Regions from separate parts of the Vibrio sp. 1402 genome, predicted to be linked through region 2. Evidence: predicted binding sites of a transcription regulator. Region 2 holds the regulator's gene; each other region holds the start of a gene.
The links. Region 2 encodes MetJ, which represses methionine synthesis genes. Its sites were predicted from a motif close to TTAGACNTNTANANGTCTAA; they were not measured.
Positions count from the first base shown of each region.

Region 1: metK (methionine adenosyltransferase) is a predicted target of MetJ. The motif match lies at 2,296-2,315, and genes of this name have one in related genera.
Region 3: metA (homoserine O-acetyltransferase MetA) is a predicted target of MetJ. The motif match lies at 4,573-4,592, and genes of this name have one in related genera.

Region 1 is NZ_JAWOWE010000006.1:17,815-24,955, forward strand. Features, by position in the region: gene R7044_RS12930 (DUF2189 domain-containing protein) at 1-659, opposite strand, end outside; gene metK (methionine adenosyltransferase) at 1,062-2,216, opposite strand; gene tkt (transketolase) at 2,532-4,526, shown strand; gene R7044_RS12945 (LysR family transcriptional regulator) at 4,618-5,511, opposite strand; gene R7044_RS12950 (ligand-gated channel protein) at 5,652-7,141, shown strand, end outside.
Region 2 is NZ_JAWOWE010000018.1:415-7,555, reverse strand. Features, by position in the region: gene metF (methylenetetrahydrofolate reductase) at 1-404, opposite strand, end outside; gene R7044_RS21785 (bifunctional aspartate kinase/homoserine dehydrogenase II) at 668-3,076, opposite strand; gene R7044_RS21780 (O-succinylhomoserine (thiol)-lyase) at 3,092-4,252, opposite strand; gene metJ (met regulon transcriptional regulator MetJ) at 4,478-4,798, shown strand; gene R7044_RS21770 (malic enzyme-like NAD(P)-binding protein) at 4,911-6,188, opposite strand; gene bfr (bacterioferritin) at 6,395-6,871, opposite strand; gene R7044_RS21760 ((2Fe-2S)-binding protein) at 6,965-7,141, opposite strand, start outside.
Region 3 is NZ_JAWOWE010000002.1:442,636-449,776, forward strand. Features, by position in the region: gene R7044_RS05465 (GGDEF domain-containing phosphodiesterase) at 1-1,502, opposite strand, end outside; gene R7044_RS05470 (phosphate/phosphite/phosphonate ABC transporter substrate-binding protein) at 1,502-2,431, opposite strand; gene pilW (type IV pilus biogenesis/stability protein PilW) at 2,699-3,424, opposite strand; gene metA (homoserine O-acetyltransferase MetA) at 3,604-4,545, opposite strand; gene R7044_RS05485 (hypothetical protein) at 4,886-5,272, shown strand; gene R7044_RS05490 (DMT family transporter) at 5,396-5,731, shown strand; gene R7044_RS05495 (LpxL/LpxP family Kdo(2)-lipid IV(A) lauroyl/palmitoleoyl acyltransferase) at 6,152-7,102, shown strand.

The sequences.
Region 1 (7,141 bases), on a different contig from region 2:
ACAATCATTGCTGGAATGTTGGATTTCACGGCATTAAAGCTGGTAAATACAGCGGTCATCATGTCTACGCGACGCTCCATCATGAGCGGAATAGAAAAGGCTGAAATGCTAAACACCACACAAGCCAAAACAAAGCCAACTAAAGAGCCGATGACAAGGAAGGGTAGGAACTCACTTAAAGGTGCCCCTTGAACAGAAGGGTAGAGCGCATGAAGTAGAGCGGCAATGCGCATCCAAAATATCATACACACTGCGAGTAACACGGCGAACGCCCATTGAGATGTTGAGTTACGACCGATCGCTTTCATTGAATGGAACAAGCTTGCTTTGTGTCCGCGCTCTCTCTCCCAACTGGCATCATACAAGCCCAGCGCGAGAAACGGACCGATTAACATGTAAACAATCAAACTGGGCATGACGACCAAGTGTGTGCCTTGCCACTGTACGAGCAAAACAATGCCTATCGCAGCTGCCATAAAACAGATGCCATAGAAAGCACTAATAAGTGGCATTCGCACGAAATCATGCAGACCTAATGCTAGCCAATGAAAAGGTGCAGAAAGATTGACCGTATTGCACGGTATGGTTCTGGCGTATTCGTTGTCTGGCACTTCCTTTCGCTTGTTGTGGAAGTCCGATGGATTAACAGTTCGAGGCATAACTCCTCCTTGATTTATTCCCACATTATCCGCTTATACCAACTGACAGCGGTTTTTGTTCAGTCAAACTTGAAGCGACTTTTTCAAGTTTACATCTGAGCATTGGCTTAGTTTGGTATCGGCCATAAAGATGCCTGACTCATGTCTTTACTTAAGTGTTGCTTCCACAGTCGCCAGCATCCGACGTCTCTATTTAAATTGGAATTAACAATATTTTAACTATTGGCGGAGATGGGATAATTTACAAATAATTGCTTAAAATTTATTCGGTATAAAAATGAGGGAGAAACAGGACTGCTTTGTGGCGCAGGGCGGTATGAGTCGAAATGACTAGATAAAAGTTGCTGAAAATAAAAAGCCCCCACCATAGGCGAGGGCTTGATTGATTCTTGCATGGCTTGATTATTTGATGCCAGCGAAATCGCGTAGAAGTGCAGCTTTGTCTGTTGCTTCCCACGGGAATTCTTCACGACCGAAGTGACCGTAAGCCGCTGTCTTCTTGTAGATAGGTTGAAGAAGGTTAAGCATTTCTTGTAGACCGTATGGACGTAGGTCGAAGAATTGACGAACCGCTTCAATGATGATGTCGTGAGATACTTTCTCAGTACCGAACGTTTCCACCATGATAGACGTTGGATCAGCAACACCGATTGCGTAAGAAAGTTGGATCTCACAACGGTCAGCCATGCCTGCCGCTACGATGTTTTTCGCTACGTAGCGTGCTGCGTATGCTGCACTACGGTCAACTTTTGATGGATCTTTACCAGAAAACGCACCGCCACCGTGACGAGCTGCGCCGCCGTAGGTATCTACGATGATCTTACGACCAGTTAGACCACAGTCACCCATAGGACCACCGATTACGAAGCGACCGGTTGGATTAATGAAGAAGTTTGTTTCTTTGTTGATCCACTCAGAAGGTAGCACTGGCTTAATGATCTCTTCCATTACCGCTTCACGCAGGTCTGAAGTTGAGATTGAGTCACAGTGTTGAGTTGAAAGAACAACCGCGTCGATACCAACGATGTTACCTTGATCGTATTGGAATGTTACCTGAGATTTTGCATCAGGACGCAACCAAGGTAGTGTGCCGTTTTTACGAACTTCTGCTTGCTTTTGAACAAGACGGTGAGAGTAAGTAATTGGCGCTGGCATTAGTACTTCAGTTTCGTTACAAGCGTAACCAAACATGATGCCTTGGTCGCCTGCACCTTGTTCTTTAGGGTCAGCTTTATCAACACCTTGGTTGATATCTGGCGACTGTTTACCGATTGTGTTTAGTACCGCACAAGAATCTGCGTCAAAGCCCATATCTGAATGTACGTAGCCGATTTCACGAACGGTTTCACGAGTTAACTCTTCGATGTCTACCCATGCTGAAGTCGTGATTTCACCACCCACCATTACCATACCGGTTTTAACGTAAGTCTCACATGCAACACGAGCCTTTGGATCTTGCTCTAGAATCGCGTCAAGAACCGCATCAGAAATCTGGTCTGCAATTTTATCTGGATGACCTTCTGATACTGACTCAGAAGTAAACAGGTGCTTAGCCATGTTAGCTCCACTATATCTGGTTTAAAACTGGGGAATGATAAACTCTCCAGCGCAAATTAATACTAATTTTTGTAGGTGTATCTACATCTAGACGTCTATTCTAAATTTGATTGCTCGAATTACAAGCTCTTTTTTGGTTTTTGTTATAACCAAACGTTTGCCTGATTTATTGATAATTTTAAGAACTTCGAACGATTTGGCGCGAAAGGTGCAATATTTGTGAGGTTTTGGACTGGAAAACGTTTGCACACCCAACAGGGCTTTGAGAGAATTATGACCTACTTTTCGTTTCGCTTAATGTACTCAGGAGCAGACATGTCGTCTCGTAAACATCTTGCCAATGCAATTCGTGCTCTAAGCATGGATGGTGTTCAACAAGCTAACTCAGGCCACCCAGGCGCACCAATGGGTATGGCTGATATCGCTGAAGTTCTTTGGCGCTCTCACCTAAACCATAACCCTTCAAACCCAGAGTGGGCCGACCGCGATCGCTTTGTGCTGTCAAACGGTCATGGGTCAATGCTTATTTACTCTCTACTGCACTTAAGCGGTTACGCGCTATCTATTGACGATCTGAAAAACTTCCGTCAATTGCACTCAAAAACCCCAGGTCACCCAGAGTACGGCTACGCGCCTGGTATCGAGACAACAACTGGTCCTCTAGGTCAAGGCATCACTAACGCTGTTGGTATGGCGATCGCAGAGAAAGCACTAGCGGCACAGTTCAACAAAGAAGGTCACGATATCGTTGACCACTTTACGTATGTGTTCATGGGTGACGGCTGTCTAATGGAAGGCATCTCGCATGAAGCATGCTCTCTTGCTGGGACGTTAGGTCTAGGCAAACTGATCGCGTTCTGGGATGACAACGGCATTTCTATCGACGGTCACGTTGAAGGCTGGTTCTCTGACGATACACCTAAGCGTTTTGAAGCGTACGGCTGGCATGTAATCCCAGCAGTCGATGGTCACGACTCAGACGCGATCAACGCAGCAATTGAAGCAGCAAAAGCGGACCCACGTCCTACGCTTATCTGTACCAAAACAATTATCGGTTTCGGTTCTCCTAACAAGTCTGGTTCGCACGACTGTCACGGTGCACCACTAGGTCACGATGAAATCCAAGCGGCTCGCGAATACCTAGGTTGGGAGTACGGCCCATTTGAGATCCCGGCAGATGTTTACGCTGAGTGGGATGCAAAAGAAGCGGGCGCCGCGAAAGAAGCAGCTTGGAATGAAAAATTCGAAGCATACGCTGCAGCTTACCCTGCAGAAGCGGCAGAGCTTAAACGTCGTCTAAACGGCGAACTTCCTGCACAGTGGGAAGAAAAAGCGAACCAAATCATTGCCGATCTTCAAGCAAATCCAGCGAACATTGCATCACGTAAAGCGTCGCAAAATGCACTAGAAGCGTTTGGTCAAATGCTTCCTGAGTTTATGGGTGGTTCTGCTGACCTAGCGCCTTCTAACCTGACCATGTGGTCTGGTTCTAAGTCTCTAGAAATGGAGGACTTCTCTGGCAACTACATCCACTACGGTGTGCGTGAATTCGGTATGACCGCTATCATCAACGGTATCGCATTGCACGGTGGTTTCGTTCCTTACGGCGCAACATTCCTAATGTTCATGGAATACGCTCGTAACGCAATGCGTATGGCTGCGCTGATGAAAATTCAGAACATCCAAGTTTACACGCATGATTCGATCGGTCTTGGCGAAGATGGCCCAACTCACCAACCTGTTGAGCAAATGGCGTCTCTACGTGTAACTCCAAACATGAGCACATGGCGCCCATGTGACCAAGTTGAGTCTGCAGTTGCATGGAAAATAGCGATTGAACGTAAAGATGCACCAACTGCACTTATCTTCTCTCGTCAAAACCTAGCGCAACAAGAGCGTACTGCTGAACAAGTCGCAGACATCGCGAAAGGTGCTTACATCCTGAAAGATAGCGAAGGTAAGCCTGAGCTAATCCTTATCGCAACAGGTTCTGAGGTTGAGCTTGCAGTGAAAGCCGCTGAGCAACTAACTTCAGAAGGCAAGAAAGTACGCGTTGTTTCAATGCCATCAACAGATGCTTTCGACAAACAAGACGCCGCTTACCGTGAAGCTGTACTGCCATCAGACGTAACGGCACGTATCGCTATTGAAGCGGGCATTGCTGATTTCTGGTACAAGTACGTTGGCTTCGACGGTCGCATCATCGGTATGACAACATTCGGTGAATCTGCACCTGCTGGTCAGCTATTCGAGATGTTTGGCTTCACGACTGAAAACGTAGTGAACACAGCAAAAGAATTGCTAGCGTAATTGCAGGGCCGTCTAAACAGTCGAACGTAAACGACGATTGTTAAACGCTAAAGTTAGAAAGGCCATCATTATGATGGCCTTTTTATTTTTGTCAGGTTTTCCAACCTTGTGGAATGCTTTGGTGAATGCAGTCTAAAAGTACGGATAAGCGCAGTGGTGGTCGTCCTGCTGGTGTATAGCAGTTAATGGAAATAGGCTCAGAAAGCCAACCTTCTAAGCAAGGTGTGATTCGCCCTGGGTGATGTTTCTCATAGCCGAATGCTGTCCAAGTCGGCAGCAGTCCAATACCATGACCATTCGCGATACTGTCTATTTGCATTGCTATGTTGTCGCTGTATAACCGACTAACAAAGGGTTCTAAAAAGAACTCACCGTGTTGAGGGTGTGCTAGCATCAATCCATTTTCTTGCACTGAACCAAAATCGATCCATGGATGTGCTTCAAGTTCTTTGGGGTGCGGTATAGGCCCATGTTGTTTTAGATAATTTGGAGAGGCAAAAGGCGTATAGCGAAATACCCCCAGCACTTCTTTTCGCCAGTCTAGCTCTTTACGTTCACCGAGCCAGATGAACAAATCTGGGTCATGATGCGCCTCAGAAAAGTCACTGGTAAGTTGAACTCTAACATCGGGATTATCAGCAAGAAAACGATTGAGTACGCCGCCGAGCCAGCTTCTAACTAAGGCAGTATGACAAACAATATGCAGTGGCCCTGAAACTTGGTTCGTTAAACCTTGCAGTGCATCATAACTCTCTTCGCTTAACTCAAGAATCTGGCGGCTGTAGTGGGCAAAGATTTCTCCAGCTCTTGTCAGAACTAATCGATTACCTTGTCTGGCGGTTAGAGCCTGACCGAAGTCTTCTTCTAATTGTGCCAAGCGACGACTTAGCGTTGATTTTGGCTGATTAAGGGCTTTAGCAGCGGCTGTCAAACTTTTATGCTGATTGAGCGCATCAAAGGCTCTAATTGATGCTAAGTCGTGCATATTTCTTTTACTCCTTACTGCGTTATGTACGAGTTCCATAAATGGAAAGAACCGTTCCATAACTCTCACTATGCATCTCATTCTATTTGTGAATAATTCACTTTCGAAAATAATAATCATTATCAATTATGGAGATGTAGATGTCTACTCTTAGACTGCCAGTTATTACCGCAACTGGTATTTTAGCCTTCGTCAGTGTCCCTCATGTTTTTGCCAATGATGCAGTTTCTAAAATGGAAACAGTGGTTGTAACTGCATCAAGCTACGAGCAATCTCAAGCGGACGCGCCTGCAAGTATTAGTGTTATTTCACGTGAGGAGTTGGACTCCCGTTATTACCGCGATGTGACTGATGCACTAAAAAGTGTGCCAGGTGTTGTCGTGACAGGTGGTGGTGATACCACCGACATTAGTATCCGTGGTATGGGTTCTAAATACACTTTGATACTGGTCGACGGTAAACGTCAAAGCACGCGTGAAACTCGTCCAAATAGTGACGGTCCTGGTATCGAACAAGGTTGGTTACCTCCTCTTCAAGCGATTGAGCGAATCGAAGTTATTCGTGGCCCAATGTCGACGCTTTACGGTTCTGATGCGATTGGTGGTGTGATTAACGTCATCACACGAAAAGATGCGCTAGAGTGGACAGGTAATGTTCAACTGGGCACGGTACTACAAGAGAATAGCCGCTCAGGGGGAGAGCAGAGCGCGAACTTTTTCGTTAATGGTCCGTTGGCTGAAAATTTATCTCTCCAAGTATATGGTCAGTACACAACCAGAGAAGAAGATGACATCGAATACGGTTATGAAGATAAAGATATGCAGAGTATCTCTTCAAAACTGACTTACCAGATTAATGAGCGCCATTCGGTGCAATTAGAAGGTGGCACGTCGGCACAAAGTCGTCGTGGCAATGTGGGCCTTTCAGTGCCGACCACAGGGTGTCGTGGTGGGTGTGAAGATTCACTGAATGAATATCGCCGTAATTACGTAACGGTAAGCCACAACGGTGATTGGGATTCGGTCGGAATTTCAGATACTTACTTACAGCGAGAAGAGAGCGAGAACAAATCTCGTGAGATGACGATCACCAACACCACGTTCAAATCGAGCTTGGTGACTGGTATTGGAAACCATACGTTGACGACGGGTGTGGACGCTACTCATGCAGAGCTTGAGGATTTCACCTCCAACAAAGCGTCATCGAAGACTGAAACATCGAATACGCAGTGGGCTGTTTTCATTGAAGATGAATGGAGAATTGCTGATCCGTTTAGCGTTACGCTTGGCGGCCGTCTAGATCATGACGAAAACTATGGCGCGCATTTTAGTCCGCGTGTTTACGGTGTATGGCGAGTTGATCCGTCTTGGACGGTGAAAGGCGGTGTGGCAACAGGTTTCCGTTCTCCACAATTACGTGAAATTACTCCTGGCTGGGCGCAAGTCAGTGGTGGCGGTAATATCTACGGTAACCCAGATCTTGACCCTGAAACGTCGCTAAACAAAGAAATCAGCGTCTTGTATCAAGGTGATTCTGGCTTAGATGTCTCTTTGACAGCGTTCCATAACGAATTCAAAGACAAGATCACACGTGTTGTTTGTCCAGACACTATCTGTACTGATGGTCCAAA
Region 2 (7,141 bases):
AAATCCGAGGCATACATATCAGGCGCACCGCCACCTGGAGGAATATCACCACGCAGAGCGACGATATTTTCAATACCATTGTTCCAATAGTCATCGGCAATATTAATCAGCTCTTCACGAGTCGCATCAATACAAGTGAGATGGGGAGCGGCAACCAATCCGGTTGTTGCTTTAATTTCTTTAATGATGGAGTGTGTTCTGTCACGCTCGCCGGAGTTCGCACCGTAAGTCACAGAAACAAATTTAGGTTGAAGCGTTTTAAGACGGTGCACTGAATTCCAAAGTGTTTCTTCCATCTTAGCGCTGCTTGGCGGAAAAAACTCAAACGATACATTGATGTTATCTGATAACTCAGCAATATTCTGGTTCAAGGCGTCGATATGGCCTGCGTGCGTATATCCCATCTTACTCTCCCTGCGGCACTCCGCCACGAAAACAAATCCTTAAAATCGACGTTTAGACGTCTATATGTCTACAGAATGTATTGAATACGATTTAATGTCAACCTTGTAATTATGAATTTTTCTCAAGTTAATAATGAAGATAGTTCAAGTTTCTACTTGAGCATCATCTCACCATTTTGCACGGGTTATGACTTCAGTATGGCACTGATAGGGGAATAAAAAACCCTGGATTAATTCCAGGGGTTTTTAGGTCAATCGCAACTTTAAAATAAACCAGCCAATCGGTTGAGGTCGGATTGAATAGCGCCGGCTGTCACTTCTCTGCCTGCGCCTGGTCCTCGAATGACCAGAGGGTTATCTTTGTACCACTTGCTCTCTATGGCAAAAATGTTATCGCATGGCAATAAGTTGGCGAGCGCGTGCTCACGAGATAACGCTTCGACTCCCACCGTTGCTTTACCATTTTTTTCTAAACGCGCCACATAGCGAAGCACTTGATCGTTTCTCTGTGCTTTTGTCAGACGCTCTTGAAGTATTTCACTCAACAACGCTCCATTATCGAAGAAATCATCTAAGCTCAGTTCTCTTAATTCTTCTGGCACCAAAGACTCAACTTTAACGCTGTCTGGTTCTATATCTAGGCCCGACTCTCGAGCCAAGATGACTAACTTGCGCATTACATCGGAGCCATCTAAATCAGAACGAGGATCAGGTTCGGTTAAACCTTGCTGCCAAGCAAGATCGACTAAATCATTAAATGGCACAGAACCATCAAACTGTTGGAACAGCCATGATAGCGTCCCCGAGAAAATACCCGATAGAGCGACGATTTCATCCCCACTTTCACGAAGATCTCGCACGGTATGGTTTATCGGTAACCCAGCACCCACCGTTGCGTTGTATAGCCAATGACGACCAATTTTAGCGAATGCATCTTGAACCTGATGGTAGTACTGGCTATCTGCGGAACCGGCAACTTTGTTAGCGGAAATCAAATGAATGCCTTGCTGTGCGATTTCTACGTAGCGCTGAGCCAACTCTTTACTCGCGGTAACATCAAGCACGACGGCTTCATCGTAGCTTTTAAGCGCTCCCAAACGTGCCAGCCAATCCCCATTGTTTGCTATGCTTTCATCATCAAATCGTTCAGCTACACTCGCCGCCTCAATACCTTGCTCATCGAACCAATAGGTTTGGCTATCCACAACCGCGACAAGATCAAAGCTCATACCATGACGTTTTTCGAGCTCACTTTTTTGCGTCGCAAATAAATTTAACCAACTAGAACCAATATTACCCTTGCCACATAAAGCCACTGCCACGCGTTTTTGCGCTTGGAACAACTGGCTATGAATCGTTTGAACCAACGCCTCGGTATCAGTACGGCGCAAAACAGCGACTAGGCTCAGTCCTGAGTCTGTTTCAGAGATAAATTCTACCGGAGAGTGCTTTAGCTTCTGATAAAAGCCAAAGCAATGATTGGCGTTTTTCGTAACGCCTGCACCTACCGCAGCTAAGAGCGAGTAACCTTCTTTTAGCTTAATTTCTGCCTCCACCGCAAGCTCTTGCAAGTATTTCAATGCACCACCGGCGATTTCTGCGGTGTAAGCCAAGCGTAGCGTGTACTGATCGGATTGAGCTTCAAATGCCAGTGGCTCTAATTGTGCGCGCTGCAACGCTTGTAATACATCACTCTGTGTTTTTTCGAAGTCGTGCCCATGCATGAAAGACAACTGCACCAATAAAACATCATCCAGTGAAGTAATAATTTTAGCGCCACGACCAGATGCCAATACACGCTCAATACGAGTAGAACCCGACTCTGGCAGATAGCTACACTTGAGATTAAGGTCCATGGTACTTTGCGCCACAGGCTGAAGCGTACGACTGTGTAGCACTGGGGCAGCTAAGCGAGCAAGTTCACTGGCTTCATCCAATCGAAGTAACGGTAATAAACAAGCGTCAGACACCAAACGTGGATCGGCACTATAGACACCAGCAACATCACTCCAAATAGTGACAGTACTGACTTCAGCAAGCGCGCCTATGACCGTTGCAGAATAGTCAGAGCCGTTACGACCAAGTAGAATGGTTTCTCCTGCCTCGTTCTGAGCCATAAAGCCAGTAATTACCACACGTTTATGGTTATGCTGCGCGAGGATCTCTTTAATTAAAGGGTATGAACGAGCGCGATCAACCTCTGGTTGAGTTCCCGCTTCTGCACGTAAAAACGCTCGTGCATCTTGTGCAACCGCAGGGATAGAACGTTGAGATAATAACGCGGCCAATAGGCGAGCAGACCATACTTCTCCGTGCCCCAGTACCGCGGCTTTTTGCGCATTAGTGAGTGGTGCAGTCAGCTCCGAGAGAGTACTGAACTCATCATGTAATAAAGCTAACAGCTCTTCTTTTGCTTCACTCTCCAACAAGCTTTCTATTAGCTCAGTTTGAAACTGTCTTAAGCTTTGAAGCGCTTCATGCGCAATTCGGCCATCTTTATTTAACCCTTCCAAAAACTCAATCAAGCGGTTAGTGGTTTTTCCTGCAGCAGAGACGACCACCAGATCATTTTCTGTCGAATACTCCTTGAGAATACCCACAACGCGTAAGTAGCATTCTGGGTTTGCTAAGCTACTGCCACCAAACTTATGCAGCTGACGTTGTACAGTCATTGTTATCGTCTCCTATTACTGGGTAGCTTTAGCGAACGCTTGTTCTAAATCTGTGATGAGGTCTTGTGCATCTTCCAAACCGACAGACAAACGCAATAGTTGATGAGAGACCCCAGCCTCCGCCAGCGCCTCCTCACCCATTGCACGGTGCGTCATGGATGCTGGGTGGCAAATCAAACTTTCTACACCACCTAATGACTCTGCTAATGAAAACAGTTGGAGCTCTTTCACAAACACCTTTAACTGCTCAAACGAACCAGCAAACTCAAAACTCAACATAGAGCCAAAGCCCGTTTGCTGCTTTTTAGCAATGTCGTGACCTGGATGTTCCGGCAGGCTTGGATGATAGATAGTTTTAACTAACGCTTGTTTCTGTAGGTAAGCTAGTACCTGCTGTGAGCTCTCTTCATGTACTCTCATACGAGCAGCAAGCGTACGAATACCTCGCAGTGTCATGTAACTATCGAAAGGTGTGCCCGTTGCACCAATACAATTACCCCACCATGCAAGCTCTTCTGCATGCGCTTCTGTGTTGGTGATGATTACCCCACCAATTACGTCCGAATGACCGTTGATGTACTTTGTTGTGGAGTGGATAACAAAATCCGCACCTAGCTCTAAAGGTTTTTGGTACACGGGTGTCAAAAAGGTATTGTCCACCGCAACTAACGCGCCGATTTGTTTCGCTTTTTCACAAGTAGCTGCAATATCCACTACGCGAACCAGAGGGTTTGACGGAGTTTCTAGCAAAATGAGTTTTGGTTTTTGTGCCAATGCAGCATCTAAAGCCTGTTCGTCTGATTGATCGACAAACTGAACCTTAAAATCGCCTTTGTTAGCTCGGGTATTAAAAAGACGATAGGTACCACCATAACAATCGTGAGGAGCAATAATGAGATCATCTGGGCCGAGAAAAGCGGAAACCCATAAATTTAATGCCGACGTACCGCAGTTAGTAACAACCGCTCCTTTTCCAGACTCGAGTTCAGATAGCGCACTTTCCAACAGTCCGCGGTTTGGATTACCAGATCGTGTGTAATCATACTTGGGCACTTCACCAAAAGCAGGAAAACCATAGTTAGTGGAAAGATAAATAGGTGGAACGACAGCATGATATTGGCTGTCTGATTCAATACCAGTGCGTACTGCAATGGTCGCAGGTTTGCGAGTGCTCATGGGTGTATCCTTTCACGGGTAATGACTTCTAAATAGGAATGCGCTATATCTAATGAGTAACATAAAGTGATCAACACGCTTCCTTTGCTGTTATGTTCACTTTACTCGTCAAAAAATGAGACGTCAACACTTCTAGACGTCTATATGTCTTTGCTTATGGCGGTAAATGCAGCTAAAATCAGCACCTAAATTATTTTTAACCGATTACATAAATGAAGGTGTGCAATGGCTGACTGGAATGGCGAATACATTAGCCCATATGCAGAGCACGGCAAAAAAAGCGAACAAGTAAAAAAAATTACCGTCTCTATCCCGCTAAAAGTTTTAAAGGTGCTAACTGATGAGCGTACTCGCCGTCAGATCAATAACTTACGCCATGCAACCAATAGTGAATTGCTATGCGAGGCATTTTTGCACGCGTACACAGGTCAGCCACTTCCGACAGATGAAGACCTTCGTAAAGACCGTCCTGATGATATTCCAACAGAAGTAAAAGCGCTGATGACGGAAATGGGCATCGAATTTGAGTCATTCGACGAAGAATAAAAAAGCCTGATAAGAGGTTTCAGGTAATAACTCTTGCCTCGAGCCAAATGAATGACATAAAAAATGGGACGCAATAGCGTCCCATTTTTGTGTATCACATCTGAAAGATATATTACTCTGCCATGTAGTTTTCAGGCATCTCGATACGAGCTACACCTGAATTAACCGCCGCCTGAGCAACCGCTTTTGCAACACGTGGTAGCAAACGTGAATCCATTGGTTTTGGAATAATATAGTCCGCACCAAACTCTAGCTTATCAACACCTGCAGCCTTCAATACGGCTTCAGGTACAGGCTCTTTTGCTAGCTCACGAATCGCCTCAACGGCTGCAAGTTTCATTTCATCATTGATTTCACTTGCACGCACATCAAGAGCACCGCGGAAAATGAATGGGAAACACAATACGTTGTTAACTTGGTTAGGATAATCACTACGGCCAGTACCCATGATCAAGTCATCACGAACTGCGTGAGCAAGTTCCGGCTTGATTTCAGGATCCGGGTTAGAACATGCGAATACGATTGGCTTATCTGCCATCAACTTCAACGCTTCCGCTGGCAATAGGTTTGGACCAGATACACCTAGGAACAGATCTGCACCTTCAATCACGTCTTCTAGTGTGCGCTTATCTGTATTGTTCGCAAATAGCTGCTTATATTCATTAAGATCATCACGACGAGTGTGAATCACACCTTTGCGATCTAGCATGTAGATTTTTTCGCGCATTGCGCCGCATTTGATCAGAAGCTCCATACACGCTACAGCGGCAGCGCCAGCGCCAAGACAAACAATTGTTGAATCTTCAAGTTTCTTACCTTGAAGTTCGATTGCATTCAGCATACCCGCTGCCGTTACAATAGCAGTACCATGTTGATCATCGTGGAATACTGGTACATCACAACGTTCAATCAGACGCTTTTCAATCTCAAAACAGTCTGGTGCTTTAATATCTTCAAGGTTGATACCGCCAAAAGTGTCTGCAATGCTCGCAACAGTATCAACAAATTCATCGATCGTGCGGTGCTTAACTTCAATATCAATAGAGTCAAGACCTGCAAAACGCTTAAACAGTAACGCTTTACCTTCCATCACTGGCTTAGATGCAAGTGGACCTAGGTTACCTAGACCTAGAATAGCGGTACCGTTAGAAATAACAGCAACCATGTTCCCTTTTGCAGTGTACTTGTACACGTTATCCGGGTTTTGTGCGATTTCACGCACTGGCTCTGCAACACCAGGGCTATATGCAAGGGCAAGATCACCCGCCGTTTCCGCAGGCTTTGTCAGTTCGACAGCAATCTTTCCTGGAGTTGGATAAGCATGGTAATCCAATGCTTTTTGGCGATGTTCTTCTTCTGGAGTGGCTGCTTGGTGGTTGTCTTCAGACATGGACGTTTCTCTTTTTTATTTTTAGGTAAGGGGGCATAAATTCTATCGGATAGAAATCAAACTTCATAGGCAAGATTGCGAGCAATATCCTTAAAAAGCCGATAATAAAAGAGATTAGACCAGATAACGGGGTTAAGCACCCGATTTTCGAGTCAGGTGCTCTTTCTTCTTACTATTATTGGAGTATGCAAACTTAGAAAGTATCGTTACTCTTCGTCCACGTATTGCGCTTGGAGATAATTCTCAATACCAGACATTTCAATCAAGCCAAGTTGCGTCTCTAGCCAATCAACATGTTCTTCTTCATCTTCAAGAATATCTTGGAAGAGATCTCGAGACACATAATCTCGAATGTCTTCAGCGTAGGCAATCGCATCTTTTAAATCTGGAATAGCCGCCATTTCAAGCTTTAAGTCACACTCGAGCATTTCCTTGGTATCTTCACCAATCATCAACTTACCTAAATCTTGTAGGTTCGGTAGGCCTTCAAGGAACAAAATACGCTCAATTAGATGATCGGCATGCTTCATCTCATCGATAGATTCGTGATATTCCTTGTCTGCTAGGTGCTTTAAGCCCCAGTCTTTATACATTCGGGCGTGAAGAAAATACTGATTAATAGCGACGAGCTCGTTACCGAGCACTTTATTGAGATGTTGAATGATGATTGGATCGCCTTTCATGACAAAACCCTCCTCTTTGGCTTCATTTAAATGTAGAAGCAAATGAGAAGGTGTCAAAATGTAAGGCAAATAATTACTGCATACTTACAGCAATTAGCTGGCTTGTTTAAATTCCGTGTAACTAGTTTCCGCTAAAATTTCCTTGGCCTGTCTGATGCACTTACCACATTGGCTGCCCAATGCCGTGCACTTTTTGATTCCTTTAATATCTGTTACGCCTTCATCTATCGCCAACTTCCTAATTTTTTTGTCGGAGACACCATGGCAAAG
Region 3 (7,141 bases), on a different contig from region 2:
TAACCTTTCTCGGGATGATTCCACCTAACCAATGCTTCGACCCCAATTAGGCGATAGGTTTTTAGATCAAATTGTGGTTGATACCACAGCTCGAATTGAGACAAATCACGTACTGAACGACGCAGTTCTCGTTCTATGTATAAACGTTGTTTAATCGTTTCATCAAACGTGGAATCGTATATCGTCATAATGTCTTTACCGCGTCTTTTAGATTCCTGCGCCGCAAGAGAGGAAAGCTGTAAAAGAGACTCAGCGTTTGAACCAAATTCTGGATACACAGCAATTCCGAGGCTTGCCGTAATTTGAATATCGTTCTCTTCCAAACTAAAGGGAGAGAGTAGTTGGCGATGAATATCGTTCGCTTTTTCTCTAGCTTCATGATTGTCCGAGCACGGAAAGGCCAGTACAAATTCATCCGCACCTACTCGACTTACGATGGTAGAAAGGCGGTAAAGCGGCTTAAAATAACTCGGCAAACGGCCTTGAAGCTCTGAGGCAAGATGGCCTAGCAATTTATCCCCAATGTTATGTCCATAGTTATCGTTAATGTGCTTAAAGTCATCCAAGTCAATAAACACAACCGCGAGTGAGGGGGATTTGTGGTCAGTTATTTGCGTTTGAATATCAATGAGTAACTTTTCTCGGTTTGGCAGGGAAGTCAGAATATCGTGGTACGCCATGAACTCAACTCGGCTGGTGTATCGGTTCACTTTGTTTGACATTTTGTTGTACGCCGAAATAAGTTCTCCCACTTCATCTTTGCTTTGTATGTCGGTGACTGGCAGCGCTTGGGTATTTGACTCTGAAAATTGATCTTTTAGTTGCTTGAGTGGTTTAGTTAACGACCGCCCCAAAGCATAAGCGATGATGCTACCGAATAGAACGGATATCCCACTGATCGTTAGCAGCAAGTTAAACATCTTCTGTTTATCGTTTGAGGTAATCGCTTGGACTTGTTCAATGTTCTGTTCTTTCTCTTCCAGTAGATGTATCAAGTTAAGCTCAAGATACACCGCCCCAAGAGTAATGTTTGATTGCTGAATCGGCGCTGCGATCTCCAACTGATGCTTGGAAAAGGAAACGAGAGTTCTAGATTCTTCTATTGCTTTCAAAATAAAAGGAGAGCGGTAATGAGGTTGGGCAAACATCCTTAGCTGAGTAGTGCCGTCGTGAAAGATTAGCCCTTCATTGTCAACAACATGTATTTTCGAGACATCTGGCTGGCTCAATGTTGCCTTAATTTGCTCATACGCTTGACTGATATTGTCTGTATAGAGTGGATCAAAAAGCTGTTTTGATAATAGCTCTGCATAAACCAACCCTTTTTGCTTAACGTAAGATTCTGTTTTTTCTTGAGAGTTGTTCGTGATCTGTTGAGTTAAGCTATTTGAATACGCATCGTAACCGTGCATGTATAACGCAAGATTTATCACCACAACAAACAAGACAACGAACATTGTCGAGCAAATGTATTTGGTTTCGAGTGAGAGCTTTTGAAACATCAATCCACCTTCGGTAACAAGTGAACTGACTTGCGCACTGTACTTAAGGAGGCTCGCATTTCTGGAGTAAGCGCGCTGAATTTTTTGGTGTTCTGAAACTTTTTAAGTGCGAGAGAGCCTTCGTGAGTTGTATCCATATCAAGCAGTATGGACGTGATTTTAAGCTGTTGCTCTAGGCTCATGCTTGGAGAAGCGAGAATTAAATCCCTGGGTATTTCAACAGAACGAGAAAAAATCGCTAGTTTGTCTTTCATGTTCTCTGGCAAATCTTTGGGATTGTTCCAGTTGAAGTTACTGAATGCTCCTGCTGCAACTCTCTGTTTATATACCCATACAGATAGGTTGATTTCATTTGACTGAGCGAGTTGCTCATCAAGGAATAAATAACCAATACTGTCTTTGGCCGGTTTGTCATCAGGAGAGGGAAGGTATTGCAGTTTTTCTCCGTGGTTCAGCAATGTAATCGCAGGTAGGTAATAGCTGCTGGTAGACGTGCGCTTTTCGAAAACAAGCGTTTTTCCGCGCAGGTCAGAAAATGACTCAATGCCACTCTCTTTATTAGTAAAGAACACCGTATGATATTTTTGCAGGCCTTTTTTCCATCGTATAGCGAGGACTTGGCTATTAGACTCCTTTTCTAAGGTCATCGCATTAAAGGGGGTCGCCGTTGCAATTTGAACGGTGCCATTTTCAAGCGCAACCGCGAGCTGACGATAGTTTTTAAATACCTTTACCGCCCCTTTTGCGTAACCATATTCAGCCATATTTTCAGTTACATACTGAGTAAGGGGCGTCGCTTTTTTGATTTTGCTTTGGGCTTTATTGGACACAATGCCAAATGTGAATGTTTTCTCAATATTTTCTTGTGCACTGACGACAAAAGGTGAACTCAGCAAAGTGAGTAATAACAGAGTGCAGGCAGGTTTCATCCGGCTTCAACTTCCTTCTGGTGCATGTCAGTAATATTTAGTATTTATCAATGTGCCGAAATCAATCTTAAAAACAGTATGATGTACAAATTTCGTTGTGTGCGCACTTTTTATAATGTGACTTGGTCACTTATTCCGTTCAAATAGTACCGAATTTGACGTTTATGTACAGGATGAATGTATCACCGTGAGTCTGAATTCACTGGATTCTTGGTCAAGCGCTGTATTGGCTGTGAGCTAATGCGCCTTATGTATCGCTATTTTGTACTAAGAAAATTTTTCCAATTGTTTTTGATACTTTTTCTCGAGAGCTTCATTGCCTGCTGCACGTTCAAGTTGAATCATGAGTTGCAAAGAGGGCTTCTTCACGCCATACATTTGATTGAATCTCATTAATCGAATTCTAGCTTCAGTATAATCACCGCTATCAATTTCTATTTTAGCGAGTTGCAAAATCGATTTTGGTCTATGGGGATCATGATCGATAGCTCTAGTAAAGTAGTATCTCGCTTTGTCTTTATCTTGTGATTTTAGCGCACAAAAAGCTGCATTCTCATAGCTCGCTGGAATAAGGTAGTAATAAGGCTGCTCAATGGCTCGATTAAACATCTGATCGGCTTTTTCGAAGTCACCTCGCTTGCAAAGAAAAGTACCGTAGTTATTGAGCACATTTCCGTTTTTAGTATGTTGGCGTAGAGAGCGTTTATACATCTGTTCGGCTTTAATATCTTCACCAACCGTTTCGTAGTAGTGAGCCATAGATAATTGCGCGCGATAGTATTGAGGTGCGTGGTTTAAGGCTTGTTGTAAGTTATCATGCGCGCGAATCATGTTACCGCCGTCTAAATAACCTAAGCCAAGTGCGATACGTGATTCTGCCATTGCCACAGGATCGGCTTTAACGACAGGGCTTCCATCTTCTTTCACCGTCACGCAACCCACGAGTGCAAACTGAGACAATAATATTAGTGCACCGAGCTTTGCTGTTTTCATTCTTTATTCCTACATCCCTGAATCTTTCTGCATGATATGAATTACTTAGCAAAAACCTATTGAGGAAAAAACACTATGCGATCAGGTTTGCAAACTGTTATGAAAAAGCCGCCATATGGCGGCTTGGTTCACATATTACATTTCGGTAATGATGAGTGCTTTGTTTGCTTATTTTGAAGCTAATCGTCTTTAGTGAAAGCATCTTCACTGAAGTGATCGAGGTCGTACGGTGTTTGCTGATAAACACAGTAGTTCAGCCAGTTTAAAAAGAGGAGGTGTCCATGGCTTCTCCAGCTTGCAATTGGTGGGTTATCTGGGTTGTTGTTTGGGTAATAGTTGACAGGAATAGCGGGCTCCATACCTTCGCTCAAATCTCGGATATATTCATTATGTAAGGTGTGAGAATCATACTCAGGGTGTCCTGTGACAAAGACATTGCGTTTGTCTTTTGTGGTGGCCAAGTACACACCTGCGACATCCGATGTCGCTAAAATGTCTAAGTCAGTATGCTCTTCTAGAAAGTGAGGCGAAAAATCTGCGTAACGCGAGTGAGGAGCCAAAAACGTGTCATCAAATCCGCGTAAGATAGGGTGAAACTGATGATGGATTTGATGATGATACACGCCTGAAAGTTTTTCTTTACGCGTTTTTTTAGGTAGATCGTAGAGTAGCTTTAACCCTGCTTGCGCAGCCCAGCAAACATAAAGAGTGGATGTCACATGATCTTTTGCCCACTCCATGATGGTTTTGAGATGATCCCAATAAATGACATCTTCAAATTGCACCAAACCTAATGGAGCCCCAGTAATGATCATGCCATCGAAGTTTTTATCTCGCACCATTTCAAATTGGCGATAAAACGTGTCTAAATGTTCAGTTGGCGTATTTTTACTCGGGCGGTTATCAATGCGCAGTAATTCGACGTTAACCTGTAGTGGGCTGTTTGAGAGTAGACGCAGAAACTGAGTTTCAGTCTCTATTTTTTTTGGCATCAGATTAAGGATCAGCACTCTTAAAGGACGTATTTCCTGACTCGCTGCACGCGTTTCACTCATCACGAAGATGTTTTCTGTCCTTAATACATCGGTAGCTGGTAATTGATCTGGAATTCTAATTGGCACGACTTTCTCTCCCTAAGCATAGTCAATCTAGACGTCTATACTTCTAAAGCTAACTTAATTAAGTTTAGATGTCGATACGAAATCCGACTTTTCAATCTACTCTTTACATTATGGTAAACCGTACTCGGGGTTGTCACACAATTGTGACTAAAGCAGAGTTTCTGATGAGATAGGTTTGAAACGCAGTGTGTACTATTTGCTGGTAATTATGCGATCACGTTAATATGTGAAGGTGACTTCGTAGTAAGGAAGTCTCAAATTAATGAGCCATACTAAAAACAATCAGCTCACCATTTTGCATTAATGTGCATATTTGGAAAAATCGTCAGTGGAGGACATTATGTTCGGTATTTTCAAGAGAAAGACAAAGATTCAGGGCATCGCTCAAGAAGTTCCTTGCGTGCTACTGCATTCGTTTGGTGATAAAGACATTTATACGCCGGAAGAGATTGATCAAGCTCTTCAAAAGCTGGGTTATGATAAGAGCAAGGATATCAGTCATTATCAGTATGCGTATGGAATGTTTGCCGATGAAGCCTCTTACGAGCTCCTAGAACTAACGGATGAGCTAGGTAATTATGGTCATTTCCAACGTGAAGTAGGTAAGATGCTACTCAATACACCTGAGCCGATTGATATGCATATCTACTTTGAAATTTCTCGTCAGCACCAAAACGTCAGCCTTTCACCTGGTCATCAAAAAGTAAGCGAAAGTGATGGTGTGTAAACATCGTTAGTGGTATTCCATCGTGAGATGAGTTGGGTATAATGCGCGGCCTAATTATCCGGACATGTTGTCGGTTACATTTCTGTTGAGCGTTAATGCCTTATGTTCAAAATGCTTGTCTCTATGCCACCAATGTTGGCGCTGTCGATAGCGATTGTATGTGAAGTGATTGCCACTTCTTATATTCCCAAAACAGAGCAATTTACGAAAGTAATGCCGAGCACAGTCGTTTTGATTGGTTACGGCATCGCTTTCTTCTTGCTTTCCATCACAGTGCAAACAATGCCTGTCGGGGTTGTTTATGCCATATGGAGTGGTGCTGGGATCGTTTTGGTTGCGACGGTTGGTTACTTTGTTTACGGACAGCGTCTAGACTTACCGGCCCTAGTTGGTATTGGGTTTATCATCGCTGGTGTGTTGATCGTAAATTTATTATCCAAAACAGTAGGGTACGAATAACGCCACTCTACTTGTTAAGTGAATAAGAAGCCGCAGCGAGAAATTGCTGCGGCTTTTTAGTGCAAATTCAATCGCTAATGGCGAGTATTGATATGACGTCTTATTGTTGTATTCATCACGGTCGCATTATGTGATTGAAAAACAGGCATTATTTAGCGCATTGAAAATACAAAGTTATGTTTCTTCAAACTTTAGGAAAGGGCAGTAGATAAATCACTCCGATAGATGTTAACGTGGCGACTCATCTTTACTGCTTTTTCATTCCCTACATATTTCTGCAAAGTTCTTATTGTGTAGTGTGTCGAAGAACCATAGAATCCGCGCGCTTTAATTTATGTTATTAGCGTTATCAATGATAAAAGTGCAGTCCATTATCATTGTTTTTATCACTTATAGATGGGCACATCTGACAATACTTACATGAACAAATACAAAAAGCCTGCATTCAAGGCCGAATTTCTTTTGCCTCGTTACTGGGGAACGTTAATTATCATTAGCGTGATGTACTCACTTAGCCTCCTTCCTTTTAAAGTTCAACTAGCTTTGGGACGCAACATTGGTCGTTTAGCTATGCGACTCATGAGAAAACGTCAAGTTACGATCAGACGCAATCTTGAGCTTTGCTTCCCTCATATGGAAGAATGCCAACGCGAAGCAATTCTAAAAGACAACATCGACAATACTGGCATCGCACTTTTTGAGACCGCAATGGCATGGTTTTGGTCAGATAAACGGGTAAACAAACACGTCACGATAAAAGGCATGGAGCATCTAGAGGCTTTAGAGAAGTCAGGCAAAGGTGCATTAATGTTGGCCGTACACTCAATGAATCTAGAGTTAGGTGCTCGAGCTTTTGGCATTAAAAAGTCTGGAACCGGTGTTTATCGCCCAAACAATAATCCGTGCTTTGATTATTTTCAGTATAAGGGACGCTCTCGCTCTAATCGTACACTGATTGATCGTAAAAACGTCAAAGCCATGCTTGAAGCACTTAAAACGGGTGAGCGGGTTTGGTATGCACCGGACCACGATTATGGTAACCGACGCTCGACATTTGCACCGTTATTTGCCGTTAAAAATGCTTGTACTACGACAGGCACAAGTTTGTTGGTTGATTCTACAGATTGCGCCATTGTGCCTTTTACGATGGTAAGAGGAAAAGACGGACACTATACCCTAACCATTAGTGCGCCCGTCGAAGGTTTCCCGAAAGAGGATCATCAACGTGCCGCCGCATTCGTGAATCAAATAGTTGAAACATCAATCATGGCAAGTCCGAGCCAGTATATGTGGCTTCATCGTCGGTTTAAAACTAGACCAGAGGGTGAGGACTGTTTGTACAAGCCTAGGCTCATCCCTAGCTTGGCATAACACATAGAGAGCCTACAAAAAGCCCAAGGAACATAAGAA